2 regions of the Veillonella sp. T34266-5 genome follow, and region 1 is predicted to be linked to the other one. Evidence: a T-box and tRNA genes for the amino acid it is inferred to sense, from the RefSeq annotation. Region 1 holds a T-box; the other holds one or more tRNA genes.
What was found. The T-box of region 1 lies ahead of cysS (cysteine--tRNA ligase). A T-box ahead of a tRNA ligase gene usually reads a tRNA of that ligase, here a tRNA-Cys.

Region 1 (8,347 bases):
ATAGACAGATGTTCCCCGTTTATAGGCCTCTCTATCGATAGCCTTTTGTGACACTACATAATGGCTTACATCGGCAATATGTACACCTAGTTCATAGTTACCATTATCAAGTTTACGACCACTGACTGCATCATCAAGGTCTTTTGCATCTTCACCATCGATAGTAACCATTGGCACATCGCGTAAATCCCAACGTTTTGGATCATCTGTAATGGTCGTATTGATATGTTGACTCGCTTTCACAACATCTTCTGGGAAGGAAAATGGCAAGTCATAATTAGCCATAATACAGTTAATATCAAGGCCTACATCCCCTTTGTAGCCCAATACTTCTGTAATGACACCTTCTGGTTTCTTATCGCCTTCTGGCCATTTGATGATTTTTACGAGAACCTTAGCACCACTGCGAGCATCTAAAGTATTATGTAAATCGACATAAATATCTGTACCCAATCGTTCATCATCAGGAATGACAAAACCAAAGGATTGCTGTCTGTCATAGGTACCTACAACAGTTTCATTAGCACGTTCTATAACTTCAGTGACAACACCTTCTCGTTTATGGCGTGAATCACGAGATGTGATAATACGTACACGAACCTTATCATTGTGCATAGCAGTGCCCTTATTTTGTTCTGCTATATACACATCCTCTTCATCAGGAGCAGTGATAACAAATCCAAAGGATTTTCTGTAGCCCTTGTAAATACCTTCAATAAATTCTGTGTCATTATTATAGGCATATACATCTTTTCTTATAAAGCTTAAACGCCCCTCTTTTAATAGCTCTTTAGCAGCATCCATAAAGGCATCCAGTTCACGTCCGCCCTTAACATGACAATCCATAGCAGCATCATCGATATGATACGTATGGGGATAAATAGATTTATAAAACGCTAACACTTTTTCTTTCATACAAACACCTCCTTTGCATAGTATTCATATATGCTGAAAAAAAGAAAAGCCTGCTAGGCAGGCTTTCAAATTAGAATTGGTTAATCATTGCCCCTAGAACTAAGCTCAACACAGCAAAGATAATACCTAAAATGATTGTACAGCGAGATAAGAACCCATCTAAGCCGCGTTCTTTACCACCGAATGTAGAATCTGCCGCACCAGAAACAGCGCCGCCCATACCAGAACTCTTACTAGTTTGAGCAATTACAACAACAATCAATAAAATGGACACAATGATTTCTAAAACCATCAAAAAATTTGTCACAATAGTCATCCTTCCTGTGTAGGAGCATCTAATACACGATGTTCCAAAAACTTCTCTAATTTACGTTTAACCCTTTGTAAAGCATTATCAATCGACTTGATGCTACGGTCAGTACCTTTTGCCATCTCCTGATATGATTTACCATCTAAATAGCCTTCTAACACTTGCCACTCTAGATCACTTAAAATATGTCCTATGTTTTTTTCGATGTCATCTAGCTCTTCTTGGCTAATAATGAGGTCTTCAGGATTTGTACTTCGTGCTGATGAAAGCATTTCTAACAAGGTCCGTTCAGACTCTTCTGTGTACACAGGCTTATTTAAAGAGATATAAGAATTGAGTGGAGCGTGCTTTTGACGTGTCGCAGATTTTATGGCCGTAATAATTTGCCGTGTAATACATAGTTCTGCAAAGGCCCGAAAAGATGCTAATTTATCATGTCTAAAATCACGAGTAGCTTTATACAAACCAATCATGCCTTCTTGAATGATATCATCTCGATCGGCACCTACAAGAAAATAGGTACGCGCCTTAGCGCGCACAAAATTTTTATATTTATTGACTATATAGTCGATTGCAAACTCATTTTGCTCTTGTTGAGCTATGACCACAACTTGCTCATCAGTCATTTCTTTGAAATTGTAATCGGACTGTTGCGTATGAAAATTGTTCATAGGTCCTCCATACAATCACATATTGTAGAAATACCAATATATGTTATTATACTTGAATTATATATGTTCTGCAATATGTATGAAATAGAATGTACTTCATACTACTACAGTAGGTCTATCTGTTCTGCTTATTTTGTACCTCTCCGTATGGCTTCTAATTTTTCAGCCACATCGGGATCTAAGTGGTCATATACCTCATTTCTCCTGAGTACCATTTGGTCACGATGATGTTTATGTGTATATTGCAAGCGTTCCTCTTGCTTGGCAAGACGCATATCATTTTGTAATTCTCTTGCTGGAATCCGCAGTCCACCAGAACCTAATATTTGATTTTGTTCAGCTCCATCAGAGGTGACAACATAGACATTGGTATACTTGCCTTGCCGTAAGAATACCTCTCGTTCAATAAAAGAATCTGCCGTTTCACCATCATCTGTATATACTTCGATAAATCCTTTAGTGATTTCTTCTATGCTCGCTATAGACTTAGTATATTTACCATCAAAAACGAGTATAACCTCATAACCTTTAAATTTACCATAATTTAAAAGTTGATTACGCAATTCCATTCGAGCGTGTTCCAAGGATTCATTAGCCAGTTTTTTTAAACTTTGCCATGCGAAGATGACATTATATCCATCGACGATTAAAATATCCTTTAGCATGCAGCACCTCTATTTTACCTTCATGGTCCGTTGTCGAACTGCTTCATACATGAGAATGGCAGCAGCTACAGATGCATTTAAAGAATTTAAATTGCCATACATAGGAATGGTAACTAAAAAGTCACAGGCTTCTTTTACGACACGGCTAATCCCCTTACCTTCATTGCCGATGACAAGGACAGTAGGAATGGTTAAATCGGCTTCATACAAGGTACGATCACCTTCCATATGAGCGCCAAGAACCCAGAATCCTTGTTTTTGCAACTGTTTAATCGTTTGCGTAACATTACCAACTTGAACGAGTGGAATCTGCTCTACTGCACCGGCAGATGTTTTAGCAACCGTTGCGTTAATAGGTGCATTATGGCGTTTAGGAATCAAAACTGCTGTGGCCCCCACACATTCGGCAGTACGGATAATAGCCCCCATATTATGAGGATCCTCTACGCCATCCGTTAAGATAAGCAAAGGGTTCTCATGATTGGACTCTTGTAGTACTTCTCCAAGGTCTTTAAATTCTACAGCATTCACAAAAGCAATGACACCTTGATGAGGTACATCCGTTTCATAGCGATTCATCTGTTTAACAGGTGTGGGGCGAATCTCTACCCCCTTTGATTTTGCTAGTCCTACGATGTCAGATAAACCTGTTTTAACTTTATCATCACTCACCAAAATGCGTTGTATAGAACGGCCTGCTTTTAATGCTTCCTTTACGGCATTTCTGCCTACAATATAATTATCCATGTGAAAGTCCTCTTAATGTAATAGAATAGGCCTCTTTCATCAATTCATTAAGTCGGTCCTGCTGACCTGTTTCATATAGGAAACCAAGGACTGCTTCAAAGGCGGTACTATTTCGATATTCTCGTACAGAACTACTCTTAGGTACATTGACATTACTATTTCGAGCTCGTCTAGCAATTGTTTGTTCATCCTCTGTAAGCATTGATTCTAATTGATCCAATACTTTTGACTGAGATTTTGCACAAATAAATTCGGTTACCAATGTATGTAGAACCTGAACCTTTGAAATACTCATTTCTACAACGCGTTGTCTAATGTACATAGAATACACAGCATCACCAATATAGGCCAACATAACAGCATCTGAAGCTAATACTTCAGATGCTGGTTTAGATACAAAAGAATGGTCTTCCGTATCTAAGAGTATTAATTTTTTTATAGCTTCTTGTTTCAGAAATTGAAATTGCTTAAATTTCACGCTTTTTCCACCGTGCTCCTGTAGGAGAATCTTCAATAGTAATACCAATTTCAGCTAATCGATCGCGAATGCAATCGGCAAGAACCCATTGTTTTTGCTCACGGCACGCTTGGCGAACAGATAAAATAACGTCCATCAATTGTTCGTATTCTGCAGCGTCAGCACCAGTATTACCTTCCCAAGCTTTTTCTAATACGCCAATGACCTCTGTCATAAACTTGAAGATACGTTTTACCTCAGCGATTGCTTCTTGGCAAACAACACCTTCACGGCCTGTTACAGCTTGGTAATAAATGTTGATTTCTTTAGCAAGGCCAAACATGCTAGATGTAGCTAAAGCAGTATTGAAATCATCGCTCATAGCAGCTTCGAATTCTTCTTCATATTCTTTAGCTTTTTCTAATAAACGTTGAGCATCGTCACAAGGGCCAGCTTCACATTTTTCAAGATATAAAAGATTTTCGATAGCAGTGCCTAATCGTTCCAAAGATTTGTTAGCTTCTTCTAAACGTTCATCGGAGAAATCCAATGGGCTACGATAATGTGTGCTTAGTAAGAAGTAACGTAAAGCATCTGGACTATATTGTTCTAAAATATCTTTCACCAAGAAGAAATTATTCAAGGATTTGGACATTTTTTCAGAATTAATCGTAATGAATCCATTATGTAACCAGTATTTTACAGATGGATGATGGCCAGAACAGCCTTCAGATTGAGCAATTTCATTCTCATGATGAGGGAAAATCAAATCACTACCACCGCCATGGAAATCGAATTCTTCGCCTAAATATTTTTGGCTCATAGCGGAACATTCGATGTGCCAACCTGGACGACCGTTGCCCCAAGGACTTTCCCAGAATGGTTCACCTGGTTTTGCAGCTTTCCAAAGTGCAAAGTCCATAGGGTTCTTTTTACGACCATCTACTTCAATACGAGCGCCAGCTTCCATATCATCTAATGTACGACCAGACAATTCACCATAATGGTCAAATTTTTCTACGCTAAAATACACATCTCCATCTAGCTCATAAGCAAAGCCCTTATCAATAAGCGTAGAAATCATCTTGAGAATATCAGGGATATGAGTAGATACGCGTGGATATACATCAGCACGTTCTACACCAAGTGCATCCATAACTTCAAAATAGCTATCGATATAACGATTGGCAATTACGTCCCATGCTACACCTTCACCATTAGATGTATTAATAATTTTATCGTCTACATCAGTGAAGTTTTGTACATACGTTACTTTATATCCTACATGTTTCATGTAGCGACGAATTACATCCCACGTTACAAAAGGACGAGCATTACCAATATGAGGATGATTATATGGTGTTACACCACAAACATACATCTTTGCTTCACCTGGTGTTACAGGAGTAAACACCTCTTTTTGGCGCGTCATTGTATTATAAACTGTAATTTCTCTCATCGATACTGATGCCTCCATATTCGAAAAATAAAAAAGAACCCTCATCTCATACAGAGACGATGGTCCGCGGTTCCACTCTGTTAGGTACCAATGTGGTACCCACTCATCGCATAACGGCGCGTCACCGGACAAACCTACCTATAATCGGGATGTCAGCTCATGAATGCATTTCGTCTACCTATCCTTGAACCCTCCCACCATCGGTTCTCGCTAAAAAGTTAGTTGTAGAGTACTTCTTTCAATCTTAGCTTTTAATGTATACCTATATTAAGATATAAAATAATTTTACCAATAATGCTATATAATGTCAATAATTACAAGAAAAACCTCCATCTTCAAAACCATTGAATATATCCCTTTATCAAGGGAATTAAACATATTAAGGATTATGAAAATGGAGGTTCAATCGCACTTTGAAACGAAATTTATTATCAGTTACAAACTGTTAAATCAATGTTCTTACTACGTTAAGAACTAAGCTTGTTCTAATTTTTCTTGATCATCATGTTTACGACAAATACCGGCAAAAATAGAGCCTGTAAAATTATGGATGATAGAGAATACAGCACCTGCTACCGCTGCTTGTGGTGTAAAATGTTTCATCGCTAATGACACGGACAATGCAGAGTTTTGCATGGCCACTTCAATTTGCATAGCACGACGAGATGATACATCGATATTAAGAACTTTACAAATAAAGAATGTAACAACGTAGCCACTCAAGTTTTGTACTAAACAAGCTACAAAAATGATGAGACCTGTTTCAGCAATTTGTTTTTGGTTAACCGCTGTTACGGCTGCCAAAATAAGTAATACTGCAATAGCTGCTATGGTAGGACATACAGATTTAACTGGTTCGATTTTAGATCCAATAAAGTAATTCAATACGATACCTAGAATGATTGGAACCAATACGATTTTAACGATGGATATAAACATCGGCATAAATTGAATTTCAATGGATGATGTAGCACCTGCGTACAATACTACGAATAATGGTGTTAAAATTGGAGCCAATAATGTAGATACGGTCGTGGCAGATACGGACAATGGCACATTACCATTAGCGAGGAATGTCATTACATTAGAAGCCGTACCACCTGGACATGCACCTAGCAAGATGAAACCTATACCAATTTCCGGTGGAAAGTTAAAAATAAGAGCTACTAAAAAGCCTGCTAATGGCATCCATAGAAATTGAATGACAGATACGAGGATAACCTTCATTGGTTGTTTAAACACATCAAGAAATACTTGTGCTGTTAACGTTAAACCCATAGCAAACATAACAAATTGTAACATATATGCCACATATGGTGTCATCCACGCAAAGAATGTTGGTAGCATATAAGCTAATACGGCCATCAATAAAACTATCCAAGATAAATAGCTATTGAAGAGATGGTTAATAGATCGAATTAAACTCATCAAAACACTCACTTTCATAAAAACCAAAATAAAATACGCCGATAATTATAGCAAATCTGTACATTATATACAACAAAGGCCCTCACACCATCGGTATGAGAGCCTTTCAATAGTTCTATTATTTAGTTAAAGCACCTACATTGTCTAAATGATGTAAGCATTTTTCTTTACCAAGCAATGTAACGATATTGTTTAAATCAGGACCATGCATTTGGCCAGTCAAGGCAACGCGCAATGGCATGAACACAAATTTACCTTTCAAAGATGTTTCTTTCATAACAGCCTTGATAGCTTTTTTAACAGCTTCTGGAGTAACTTCATCCATGTCTGCCAATTTTTCTTTGAAAGCATTCAATACAGTTGGAGCAGATTCTTCGTTAAGCACTGCCTTTAACTCTTCTTCATGACCTTCTTCGAGGAATACTGTTTCCCCCATGAACATGCCTACATGATCTTTAATTTGAGCACCAAAGCTAATATGATCGCGGAATGTAGAGCAAAGTAATGTTAGCCAATCAATGTCAGCTTGGTTCAAGCTATCTGGAGCTAAACCAACCTCTTTCAAATGAGGCAAGCAAAGGTGGAATAACTCTTCATCGCTCAAGTTTTTCATGTAATGGAAATTAATATGGTTTAATTTATCGATATCAAATACAGCTGGGTTCTTAGCAACGCGATCCATGGAGAAGGCTTGAATCAATTCATCTTGCGTAAAGAATTCTTCTTCACCTTCTGGAGCCCAACCGAGAAGTGCCAAGAAGTTTACTAATGCTTCTGGCAAGTAACCCAATTGTTTGTATTGATCAACAGATGTGGCACCATGACGTTTGGACATTTTCTTATAATCTTTGCCCAGAATTAAAGAAATGTGACCGAATGTAGGAATGTCCCAACCAAGTGCTTCGTAGATGGCCATTTGACGAGGTGTGTTGGATAAATGTTCTTCTGCACGAATAACATGAGTGATTTTCATCATGTGGTCATCCATTACAACGGCAAAGTTATATACAGGGATACCATCGGATTTTACGATTACAAAATCACCTACACCATTGGACTCGAAAGATACATGACCACGAACCATATCATCAAATGCATAGGTTTTATTCAAAGGTACGCGAAGACGGATAGTTGGTTTTCTACCTTCTGCACGATATTTTTCTTTTTCTTCTTCTGTAAGATGGCAGCAATGACCATTATATTTAGGGGTTTCGCCGCGTTCCATTTGCGCCTGACGTACTTCATCGAGTTCTTCAGCTGTACAGAAGCATTCATAAGCTTTATCTTCATCAAGTAAACGTTGTGTTACTTCTTTGTATAAATCAAGACGTTCTGTTTGACGATAAGGACCATTTTCCCCACCTACATCAATGCCTTCATCCCAATTCATACCGAGCCATTGCAAAGATGCCTTAATATTTTCTTCACTTTCACGAGTAGAACGAGATAAATCTGTATCCTCAATACGAAGTACAAACGTACCTTTTTCCTTACGTGCTAATAGCCAGTTGAACAAAGCGGATCGAGCACCGCCAATATGAAATGGACCTGTTGGACTTGGCGCAAAACGTACCTTCATAATTAAACCTCTCCTTCATATACGGAAACTACTGCCTGTGCTGCAATACCTTCACGGCGCCCAATGGCACCAAGCATTTCATTGGTAGTAGCCTTAATACTAATGCGATCTAATGG
Region 2 (8,347 bases), on a different contig from region 1:
TATTATTGCGACTGGTGGATTGACGCCGACTACTGCAGGTACTTTTTTATATAGTCAAAATACATATATATGTGTTGTATTTATCTTGTTTATGGTCATTGCAGGCGGTAATTTTGCCGTATATTATAATGTAGTTCAAAAAGGATTCTCAGCGTTATTCTCTGATTTTGAAACGCGTATGTATTGGCTGGTATTAGCTATTGGTATTCTTATTACCTTTATATCCTTATATTTTCAATCTAATTCTATGGATATAGGACAAGCTTTTCAAGATTCAGCCTTTACCTTAGTATCAATACAAACGGGTAGTGGTTTTGCCGTATCTGATTACGATTTATGGCCTGCTGCGGCTCAAATGATGTTATTTATATCCAGCTTTTTTGGTGGCTGTAGTGGATCTACAACTGGTGGCGTTAAGATTATCCGTCTTATTATACTAATTAAAAGTAGTATCATATATTTGAGAAAAGCTATACACCCTGATATGGTTCAAGTGGTACGAATCAATGGAAAACCATTGCCAGAAAAGTGGGTGCGTATGACGCAACAATTTATATTTCTATATTTAATGATTTATGTTATATCCGTATTTCTTATGACATGTTTTGGTCTGTCTACAGGTGATGCACTACAAATAGTAACTGCATTCCAAAGTAATGTAGGTTTAGCATTTGGCAGTTATGGCCCAACTGATTCCTTTGCATTATTACCTTTAGGTGCAAAAGGTGTGGCTATTGTGGATATGCTATTAGGTCGTTTGGAGTTATTTACGATTCTAGTTATGCTTCATCCACAGTTCTGGGAAGGATATTTTATAAAAAAAGATACTACAAAACGATATAGAATTTTGTAGAAGCTTATATGTATACTGGATGTATTATGGGGGAAGGGATTGTATAATGGAAATAATAAAACGTCCATTAGGATTATATAAGGCAAACTGCTATGTATTAAAAGAAGACAATCAATCTCTCATAATTGATCCAGGATTTCATAGTAAGCATATAATTGAGATGGTAGGGGACTCTACACCGCTTGCCGTTTTATTAACTCATGGTCATTGTGATCATGTTTCGTCACTCGATGAAATTTGTGAGTACTACAATATTCCTGCGTATTTACATGAGGGGGATCATGAATTATTACAATTGATTCGCCGGCGCCCAAGTGTATATAAGAAAAAGATGTTTACTCAATGTATTCCCTTGCAAGAAGGCATACTAAATATCGGACCATTTCATATACGGGTGTATCATACACCAGGGCATAGCGCAGGTTCCGTATGTTTTGAAATAGAAGGCCATCTATTTACAGGTGATACTATTTTTAAACAAAATGTTGGAAATAGCGATAATTATAATGGCGATGCTGAAGATTTACATAAAAGCTTATGTAAAATACTGGAGCTAGATGATGCATTATTAGTAGAACCTGGACATAGGGAGAGCACTATTTTGGGAGATGAAAAAAACTTCATCAAGAATTTACACATATAGTGTTGACAAAAACTCTGATAACCGATATACTAAGCAAGTACTTTGGATACGGCCCCGTGGTGTAGCGGTTAACATGTCGCCCTGTCACGGCGAAGATCGTCAGTTCAAATCTGATCGGGGTCGCCATTCATGCCTCGGTAGCTCAGTCGGTAGAGCAACGGACTGAAAATCCGTGTGTCGACAGTTCGATTCTGTCCTGAGGCACCATGTACATGCGGGAATAGCTCAGCGGTAGAGCACCGCCTTGCCAAGGCGGGGGTCGCGAGTTCGAATCTCGTTTCCCGCTCCACTAACTTTATATGGCGGCATAGCCAAGCGGTAAGGCAGAGGTCTGCAAAACCTTTATTCCCCAGTTCGATTCTGGGTGCCGCCTCCACAAAATCGTTACCCATGCCGGGGTGGCGGAACAGGCAGACGCAACGGACTTAAAATCCGTCGGTTAGAAATAACCGTACCGGTTCGATTCCGGTCCTCGGCACCATTAAGACTAACTTCGGTTAGTCTTTTTTTGTATATAATTTTAATTGTATTTACGAGTAGGTATATAACGTGAGTAAACCGAATCTATTAATTAGTGAATGCCTTTGCGGTGTTTGTTGTCGCTATGATGGTGACCATAATCGAATAGATTGCTTAGAAGAGCTTAAGAACGTCTATAACCTTGTTCCGGTATGTCCGGAGGTACTAGGAGGGCTGTTAACGCCCAGATGTCCAGCAGAACGCGTAGGTAATCGAGTACAAACAAAGAATGGTACCGATGTGACGGAACAATTTAAACGCGGTGCAACATTAGCCTTAGCAATTGCTATAGAGAAGAATTGCCGGTGTGCTTTATTAAAAGCCAAAAGCCCTAGCTGTGGATATGGTGAACTATATGATGGTACATTTACGAGAACCCTCGTAAAAGGGGTTGGTGTCACGTCAGAGCTCTTATTACAACACGATATACAGATTTATACAGAAAAGAATGTAGTAGCCCTTATAACGCAAAATAGCGACGATTGATATAAATTCAATCGTCGCTATTGTTGTAATAGGATATCTTATTGTCCTGCATTTACAGGGTCATTAGTCAATGGTTGTTCGCCTAATAGCGTTGTGAGATTATGTAGATTAAATCGATAAGCGCTATTACTAAAGTCTCTCGTTTTATCGTAACGACTATTTGGTGCATGCATGAGACCAACTAATGTATCGTACAATAAATCATTGGTGAAATATTGATGTTCATGACTATCTAAAGCTGATACTGTTTGAGGGTATGCAGCTCGATATTGAGGTGATAAGTACATCCAGAATGGAATGTGTGTCATCACAAAATCAAATGTATCTGGGTTGTGAGATTTATCTACGCTTTCACCATGGTCAGAAAAATATACCATAGCTTGAAGATTTAGATTATCTTTACCATATGTATAAATTTGTTGTAACAACCAATCTGTGTAGAGTTGACTATTTGCATAGGCCTCAATACCTTCTGGATTAGGGCCTTTTTTCCATTTACTGAATTCATGAGGATATCTATCATTGTAATAAATGTGGCTACCCATAATATGAATTACGATAAAATTGTTTTTACTTGGATCAACCGTTTTTAATAGTGGCAATAATGCTTCATCGTATAAATCAGAAAAACCATAGGATTCATGAGCCCATTTCGTAGTATCCGCCGTTTTAGCCATCAAGGAAATAGCTGTATCATATTCGCCAAATACGCCTTGGTTACTAAACCAAGATGTTGTATAGCCTGCTTTTTTGGCTACATCTAAAATGTTAGCAGAATCTAGGAATGGACGGTCATCGTATTGGTTGCGCTCCGAAAGGGCGCGTTCTAAGGTTGGCACCGTTTGTACATAAGAAGAGTATGCATGATTAAAGAAGATAAAATCTTTATTGTGATCTCGCATATCCTCTTGCCAAGGTGTGTCATCGTATTGGAATTTTGGATTATAGACCTTCATGTAATCACGGGAACTGGATTCGCCGATAACGAGAATGATAGTTCCAGGTGTTTTAGTAGGTGTTGTATCCTTTGAGTCCAAATTGAATGAATCAAAAACAAGGTGGTGATTATCGTTGTACTGTTGCATTTCTTTAACATAATTACCTGCAGCTGTCCAATTGGCTACGATGCATGTTTGAGGAAATAAGAAGAATGGTACATAAACGATAAATGCTACCATGGACGCGATGAGTACGCCTAATCGTAAAGGACGAGTTGTGTTAAAATCGACAACTCGTTTCATTCCTAGGTTGCACCAATATAGGAAGAGTGTCCATAATATTAAGCCTATGACGATGGCGATAAGACCGGGTATACCAGCAGCATTCTTTAAGAATCCGAAGGCTTCTTCTGGATTTGTCATATATACTGCTAATAGACTTGCTGGTGTTAAGCAGTGCCAAGTGGTCATATAATAACCGATTTGTAATAATGGGATGAGACTAAGGACCGATGAGAATAATGCCAGTATAGCAGATGTTAATTTCTGCAGCCGTCCCGTTTGTGTTACCAAATATTGAATGCCGGATAGTCCCATAAATAAGAGTAAACCAAATAAAAAATCGTTGGCAAACTCATAGAAGTAAAGGGGCTTAACATAGGACCAGTGAAATAATAGCGGGAATGTGAGTCCCCAAAGTAGACCAACCAGACCATAGCCTAGAAATGCACGATGGAACACGGTACAGCTCATAAAGTACTGGAATAAGAACATTCCGACCATGGTCGGTACCGCAAGGATTGTAATATCCTCAACATCTAGACCTAATGTAACTGGTTCATAAATAAAAAATAGTGCAATGTAGAGCACTATGCCTATAATGCCAAAACGCAAAATAGGATTTCGAATCAATGATTTCATTGATGATAACATAATGTATCCTTTCTAAAGGAGCTTACAACAATATATATTTTTCTTCACATTATAAGATAACAAAGAATACTAAAAAATACAATTATATATGCTGTACGTAGAAGAAATCTTTAATTTAGGATATAATTATATAGTTATGAAGTAGTATCGTTAAGGAATGGGGATTCATGGGGGACTATAATTATAAATTGGATGTATTCGAGGGCCCGCTCGATTTACTCTTACATTTAATTGAAAAACATAAGATTGAAATTACGGATATCCCAATTGTTGAAATCACTAGCCAATATTTAGAATATCTAGATAATTGGAATCATTTTGATATCCATTATAGTAGTGAATTCCTTGTAATGGCATCTACATTATTACAAATTAAGTCCCGTATGCTATTACCTAAGGTTGAACCTGAACCCGATGAAAGCGAAGATCCACGAGATGAATTAGTGGCTAAGTTAGTAGAGTTTAAAAAGATAAAAGATTTTACTCAAATCTTAATGGAAAAAGCATCTATTGAATCAAATGTTTTTAGCCGTCCTGAAGAAACGAGTGTATTAGGATTAGATAGTTTTTATAATTTAGAATTATCTAAACTATATGATATATTTTATTCTGTTTTACATAAGCGTAATGAAACAGAATCAGAAGAGACAGTTCGTCAAGTAACGGTAGAAAAAGATGCATATAGCTTAGAGGACATGATTGTCTCCTTGGCTAGTCGTGCTCGCCGTGGAGAGCGATTAGCTTTTCGCGAATTGCTTGTTGCTATTGAAACTAAGAGTGGTATGGTAACGATCTTTATGGCCGTACTAGAATTATTAAAACAACAGGAATTGGCTATGTTTTATGAAAATGATGACATAATTTTCACAGCACCTGTCATGGGATTACACAATGATGAAGAGGTAGAGGAGGAATAGCATGGGCGTATCAGATCTAGAAGCGGTACTATTTTCTGCGGCCAAACCTATTTCTATAGATGTTATACAAGATATTTTTGGACTTTCAAAACAAGACGCCTTGGAATATGTGGATGCATTATCATCTGAATTAGAATCTCATAAACGTGGTATCCGTGTACGCGTTTCAGCAGCTGGTATTGAGTTGGTCAGTGCACCAGAAGCGGCCCCTTATATTGGGCATATACGAAGAAAAGAAGATAAATTATCTAATGCAGCTATGGAAACACTAGCGGTTATTGCATATAAACAACCGATCACAAAAGCCGAAATTGAAGAGGTACGCGGTGTTAATAGTGATAAGGTAATTAAACAATTATTGTCTCGAGCATTGATTGCTGAATTAGGACATAAGGATACGGTGGGACGCCCTATTTTGTATGGTACCACCGATGAGTTTTTGCGAAGTACTGGTGTTACATCCATTGATGATTTACATAAAGAATTAGATACTGCCGAGGCTGATGTAACGAGTGTACCGGTAGATGTTGTAGAAAATGAAGAAGTAACAACTTCTTCTAATCAAAATGGATTAGAAAATACATAGAAGAGGATATATAATGGAACGATTACAAAAATTTATTGCCAGCTGTGGTGTGGCATCTCGTCGCAAGGCGGAAGAATTGATTGCAGCTGGTAAGGTACGTGTTAATGGCCGCAAGGTGACAGAGCTAGGTGTCAAGGTAGACCCTATGAAAGATAAGGTCATGGTAGATGGTCAGTTATTAGCTGTTGAGAAACCTGTATATTATTTAATGAATAAACCGAAAGGTGTTATTACATCTGTTACAGATCCACAAGGACGGGAAACTGTAATGGATTATATTAAAAATGAAAAACGTCGCATTTATCCAATTGGACGTCTTGATTTACATACAGAAGGCTTATTACTGTTAACAAATGATGGAGAATTAGCTCAAAACCTTACACATCCATCTAAGGGCGTTGAAAAAACATATGAAGTTCGTATTAAGGGGCGTGTGAATGATTCTGATTTACAGGTTATCGCAGATGGCGTACCTCTTGAAGATGGTGTGACTTCACCTGCTACACTTGTGGATTTGGGCTTTGATGATCACAATGGAGTTCATGAAGTGGAAATTACCATTCATGAAGGTCGTAATCGACAAGTGCGTCGTATGTTTGAACACTTTGGCTATCGAATTCATAATTTAAAACGTATTGCTTATGGTGGATTAACCTTAAGTGGCGTTAAGCGCGGTGGTGTTCGTCAATTGACACAACGTGAAGTAAGTGCTCTTAAAGCGCTAGGAGCCTCTAAATGAAGCGCGTCGTAGTTATCGGAGGTGGTGCAGCGGGATTAATGGCTGCTGTCATCGCAGGACGAGAAGGAGCGAAGGTAACGCTTCTAGAGAAAATGAACTATGTAGGAAAGAAGATGGGGATTACAGGCAAGGGTCGTTGTAATATTACGAATGCTTGTGATATGTCTGAATTTATAAAGAACACTCCTGGTAATGGTAAGTTTTTATATGGTGCTTATGAGCGTTTTACAAACGAAGATTTGTTGCAGTTATTACATGATGCTGGCTTAGAGACCAAGGTAGAGCGAGGCGGCCGCGTATTTCCAGCTTCAGATTCTGCGTTGGATGTACGAAATACCTTTATGAAGCTTATGAAACATTACGGTGTAGATGTTCATCTTGAGGAACCGGTTAAGAAAATTTTGGTTGATGACGGTACTGTTATTGGCGTTGTGACAGATAAAGAAACCTATCACGCCGATGCCGTGGTTATTGCTACGGGAGGTAAATCGTATCCGGCTACAGGTTCTACTGGTGATGGATATGTTTTGGCCTCACAAGTTGGGCATACGATTACCGATATCCGTCCATCCTTGGTACCAATTGTGACCGAAGAATCATGGGTGAAAGACCTGATGGGGCTTAGCTTGCGGAATGTTGAATTGTCTGTAATCGCTAAAAATAAGGTACAAGCCACGATGTTTGGGGAAATGATGTTTACTCATTTTGGCATTACTGGTCCAATTGTCTTATCACTCAGTCATACAGTGGGTAAGTTAATGCGTAAGAAAAATATTGGTACCATAGGTTTAGATATCAATTTAAAACCTGCATTATCGCCAGAGACATTAGATAAACGATTACAAAAAGATTTTGATTTATACTCTAAAAAACAATTGATTAACGGTATGAAAGATTTGTTACCGAGTCGATTGATACCATTAATTATTGAGTTAGCCGGTATTGATCCGCAAAAACCAATCAATCAGATTTCAAAAGAAGAACGCCAACAAATTGGTTATATGTTGCAACACATGCCTCTGACAGTGAAGGGTTTGCGCCCTGTAGAAGAGGCAATAGTAACAGCTGGTGGTATTTCTTTAAAAGAATTTAATCCTAAAACAATGGAATCCAAGTTGGTGAAAGGCTTATATGGTGCTGGTGAAGTCTTGGATATTGATGCCTTTACAGGTGGATATAATTTACAAGCCGCTTTTTCCACAGGATATGTAGCAGCTATGCATATAACTCACCCTGAAGCGTTTTAATGAGGATGTTTAACGCTGCATGATTGAATAGTATATTTGATATAATTTATGAAAGTGATACAGGGAATTATGAATACACATAAAATTGCCGTCGCCGTAGATGGCCCAGCAGGGGCTGGTAAATCTTCTATTTCTAAAATAGTGGCAAAGAAATTAGGTTATCTATACATTGATACAGGTGCTATGTATCGTTCTGTTACATGGGCTGTACTGCATAATCATATTGATGTACATAATCAAAAGGCCGTAGAAGCATTATTGCCAGAATTAGATCTTACTATGGAGGCTAGTGATGATTCATGTAAGGTTTATATTGCTGGTCAAGATGTAACTGATTATATCAGAACGCCACAAGTGAATAATGCGGTTTCTATAGTGGCTTCATATAAAGGGGTACGTCAATACTTAGTTGAACGACAACGTCTTATGGCTGAAGCAGGTGGGGTTATACTCGATGGTCGCGATATTGGCTCTGTTGTATTACCC

Region 2: it encodes a tRNA-Cys, which carries the amino acid that the T-box ahead of cysS (cysteine--tRNA ligase) is inferred to sense. The anticodon was not compared.

The regions. Positions count from the first base shown of each region.
Region 1 covers NZ_PPCZ01000013.1:122,209-130,555, forward strand. Annotated here, with positions in the region: gene rnr (ribonuclease R) at 1-915, opposite strand, end outside; gene secG (preprotein translocase subunit SecG) at 986-1,222, opposite strand; gene sigH (RNA polymerase sporulation sigma factor SigH) at 1,228-1,896, opposite strand; gene VIHSUH07_RS05515 (NYN domain-containing protein) at 2,025-2,561, opposite strand; gene rlmB (23S rRNA (guanosine(2251)-2'-O)-methyltransferase RlmB) at 2,571-3,308, opposite strand; gene VIHSUH07_RS05525 (Mini-ribonuclease 3) at 3,301-3,786, opposite strand; gene cysS (cysteine--tRNA ligase) at 3,776-5,224, opposite strand; T-box leader at 5,274-5,479, opposite strand; gene VIHSUH07_RS05535 (bile acid:sodium symporter family protein) at 5,699-6,670, opposite strand; gene gltX (glutamate--tRNA ligase) at 6,771-8,231, opposite strand; gene ispD (2-C-methyl-D-erythritol 4-phosphate cytidylyltransferase) at 8,234-8,347, opposite strand, start outside.
Region 2 covers NZ_PPCZ01000016.1:52,777-61,123, forward strand. Annotated here, with positions in the region: gene VIHSUH07_RS06110 (TrkH family potassium uptake protein) at 1-853, shown strand, start outside; gene VIHSUH07_RS06115 (MBL fold metallo-hydrolase) at 900-1,496, shown strand; tRNA gene VIHSUH07_RS06120 (tRNA-Asp) at 1,547-1,622, shown strand; tRNA gene VIHSUH07_RS06125 (tRNA-Phe) at 1,628-1,703, shown strand; tRNA gene VIHSUH07_RS06130 (tRNA-Gly) at 1,711-1,785, shown strand; tRNA gene VIHSUH07_RS06135 (tRNA-Cys) at 1,798-1,872, shown strand; tRNA gene VIHSUH07_RS06140 (tRNA-Leu) at 1,889-1,977, shown strand; gene VIHSUH07_RS06145 (DUF523 domain-containing protein) at 2,046-2,501, shown strand; gene VIHSUH07_RS06150 (phosphoethanolamine transferase) at 2,540-4,372, opposite strand; gene VIHSUH07_RS06155 (segregation and condensation protein A) at 4,540-5,289, shown strand; gene scpB (SMC-Scp complex subunit ScpB) at 5,291-5,875, shown strand; gene VIHSUH07_RS06165 (pseudouridine synthase) at 5,889-6,614, shown strand; gene VIHSUH07_RS06170 (NAD(P)/FAD-dependent oxidoreductase) at 6,611-7,861, shown strand; gene cmk ((d)CMP kinase) at 7,931-8,347, shown strand, end outside.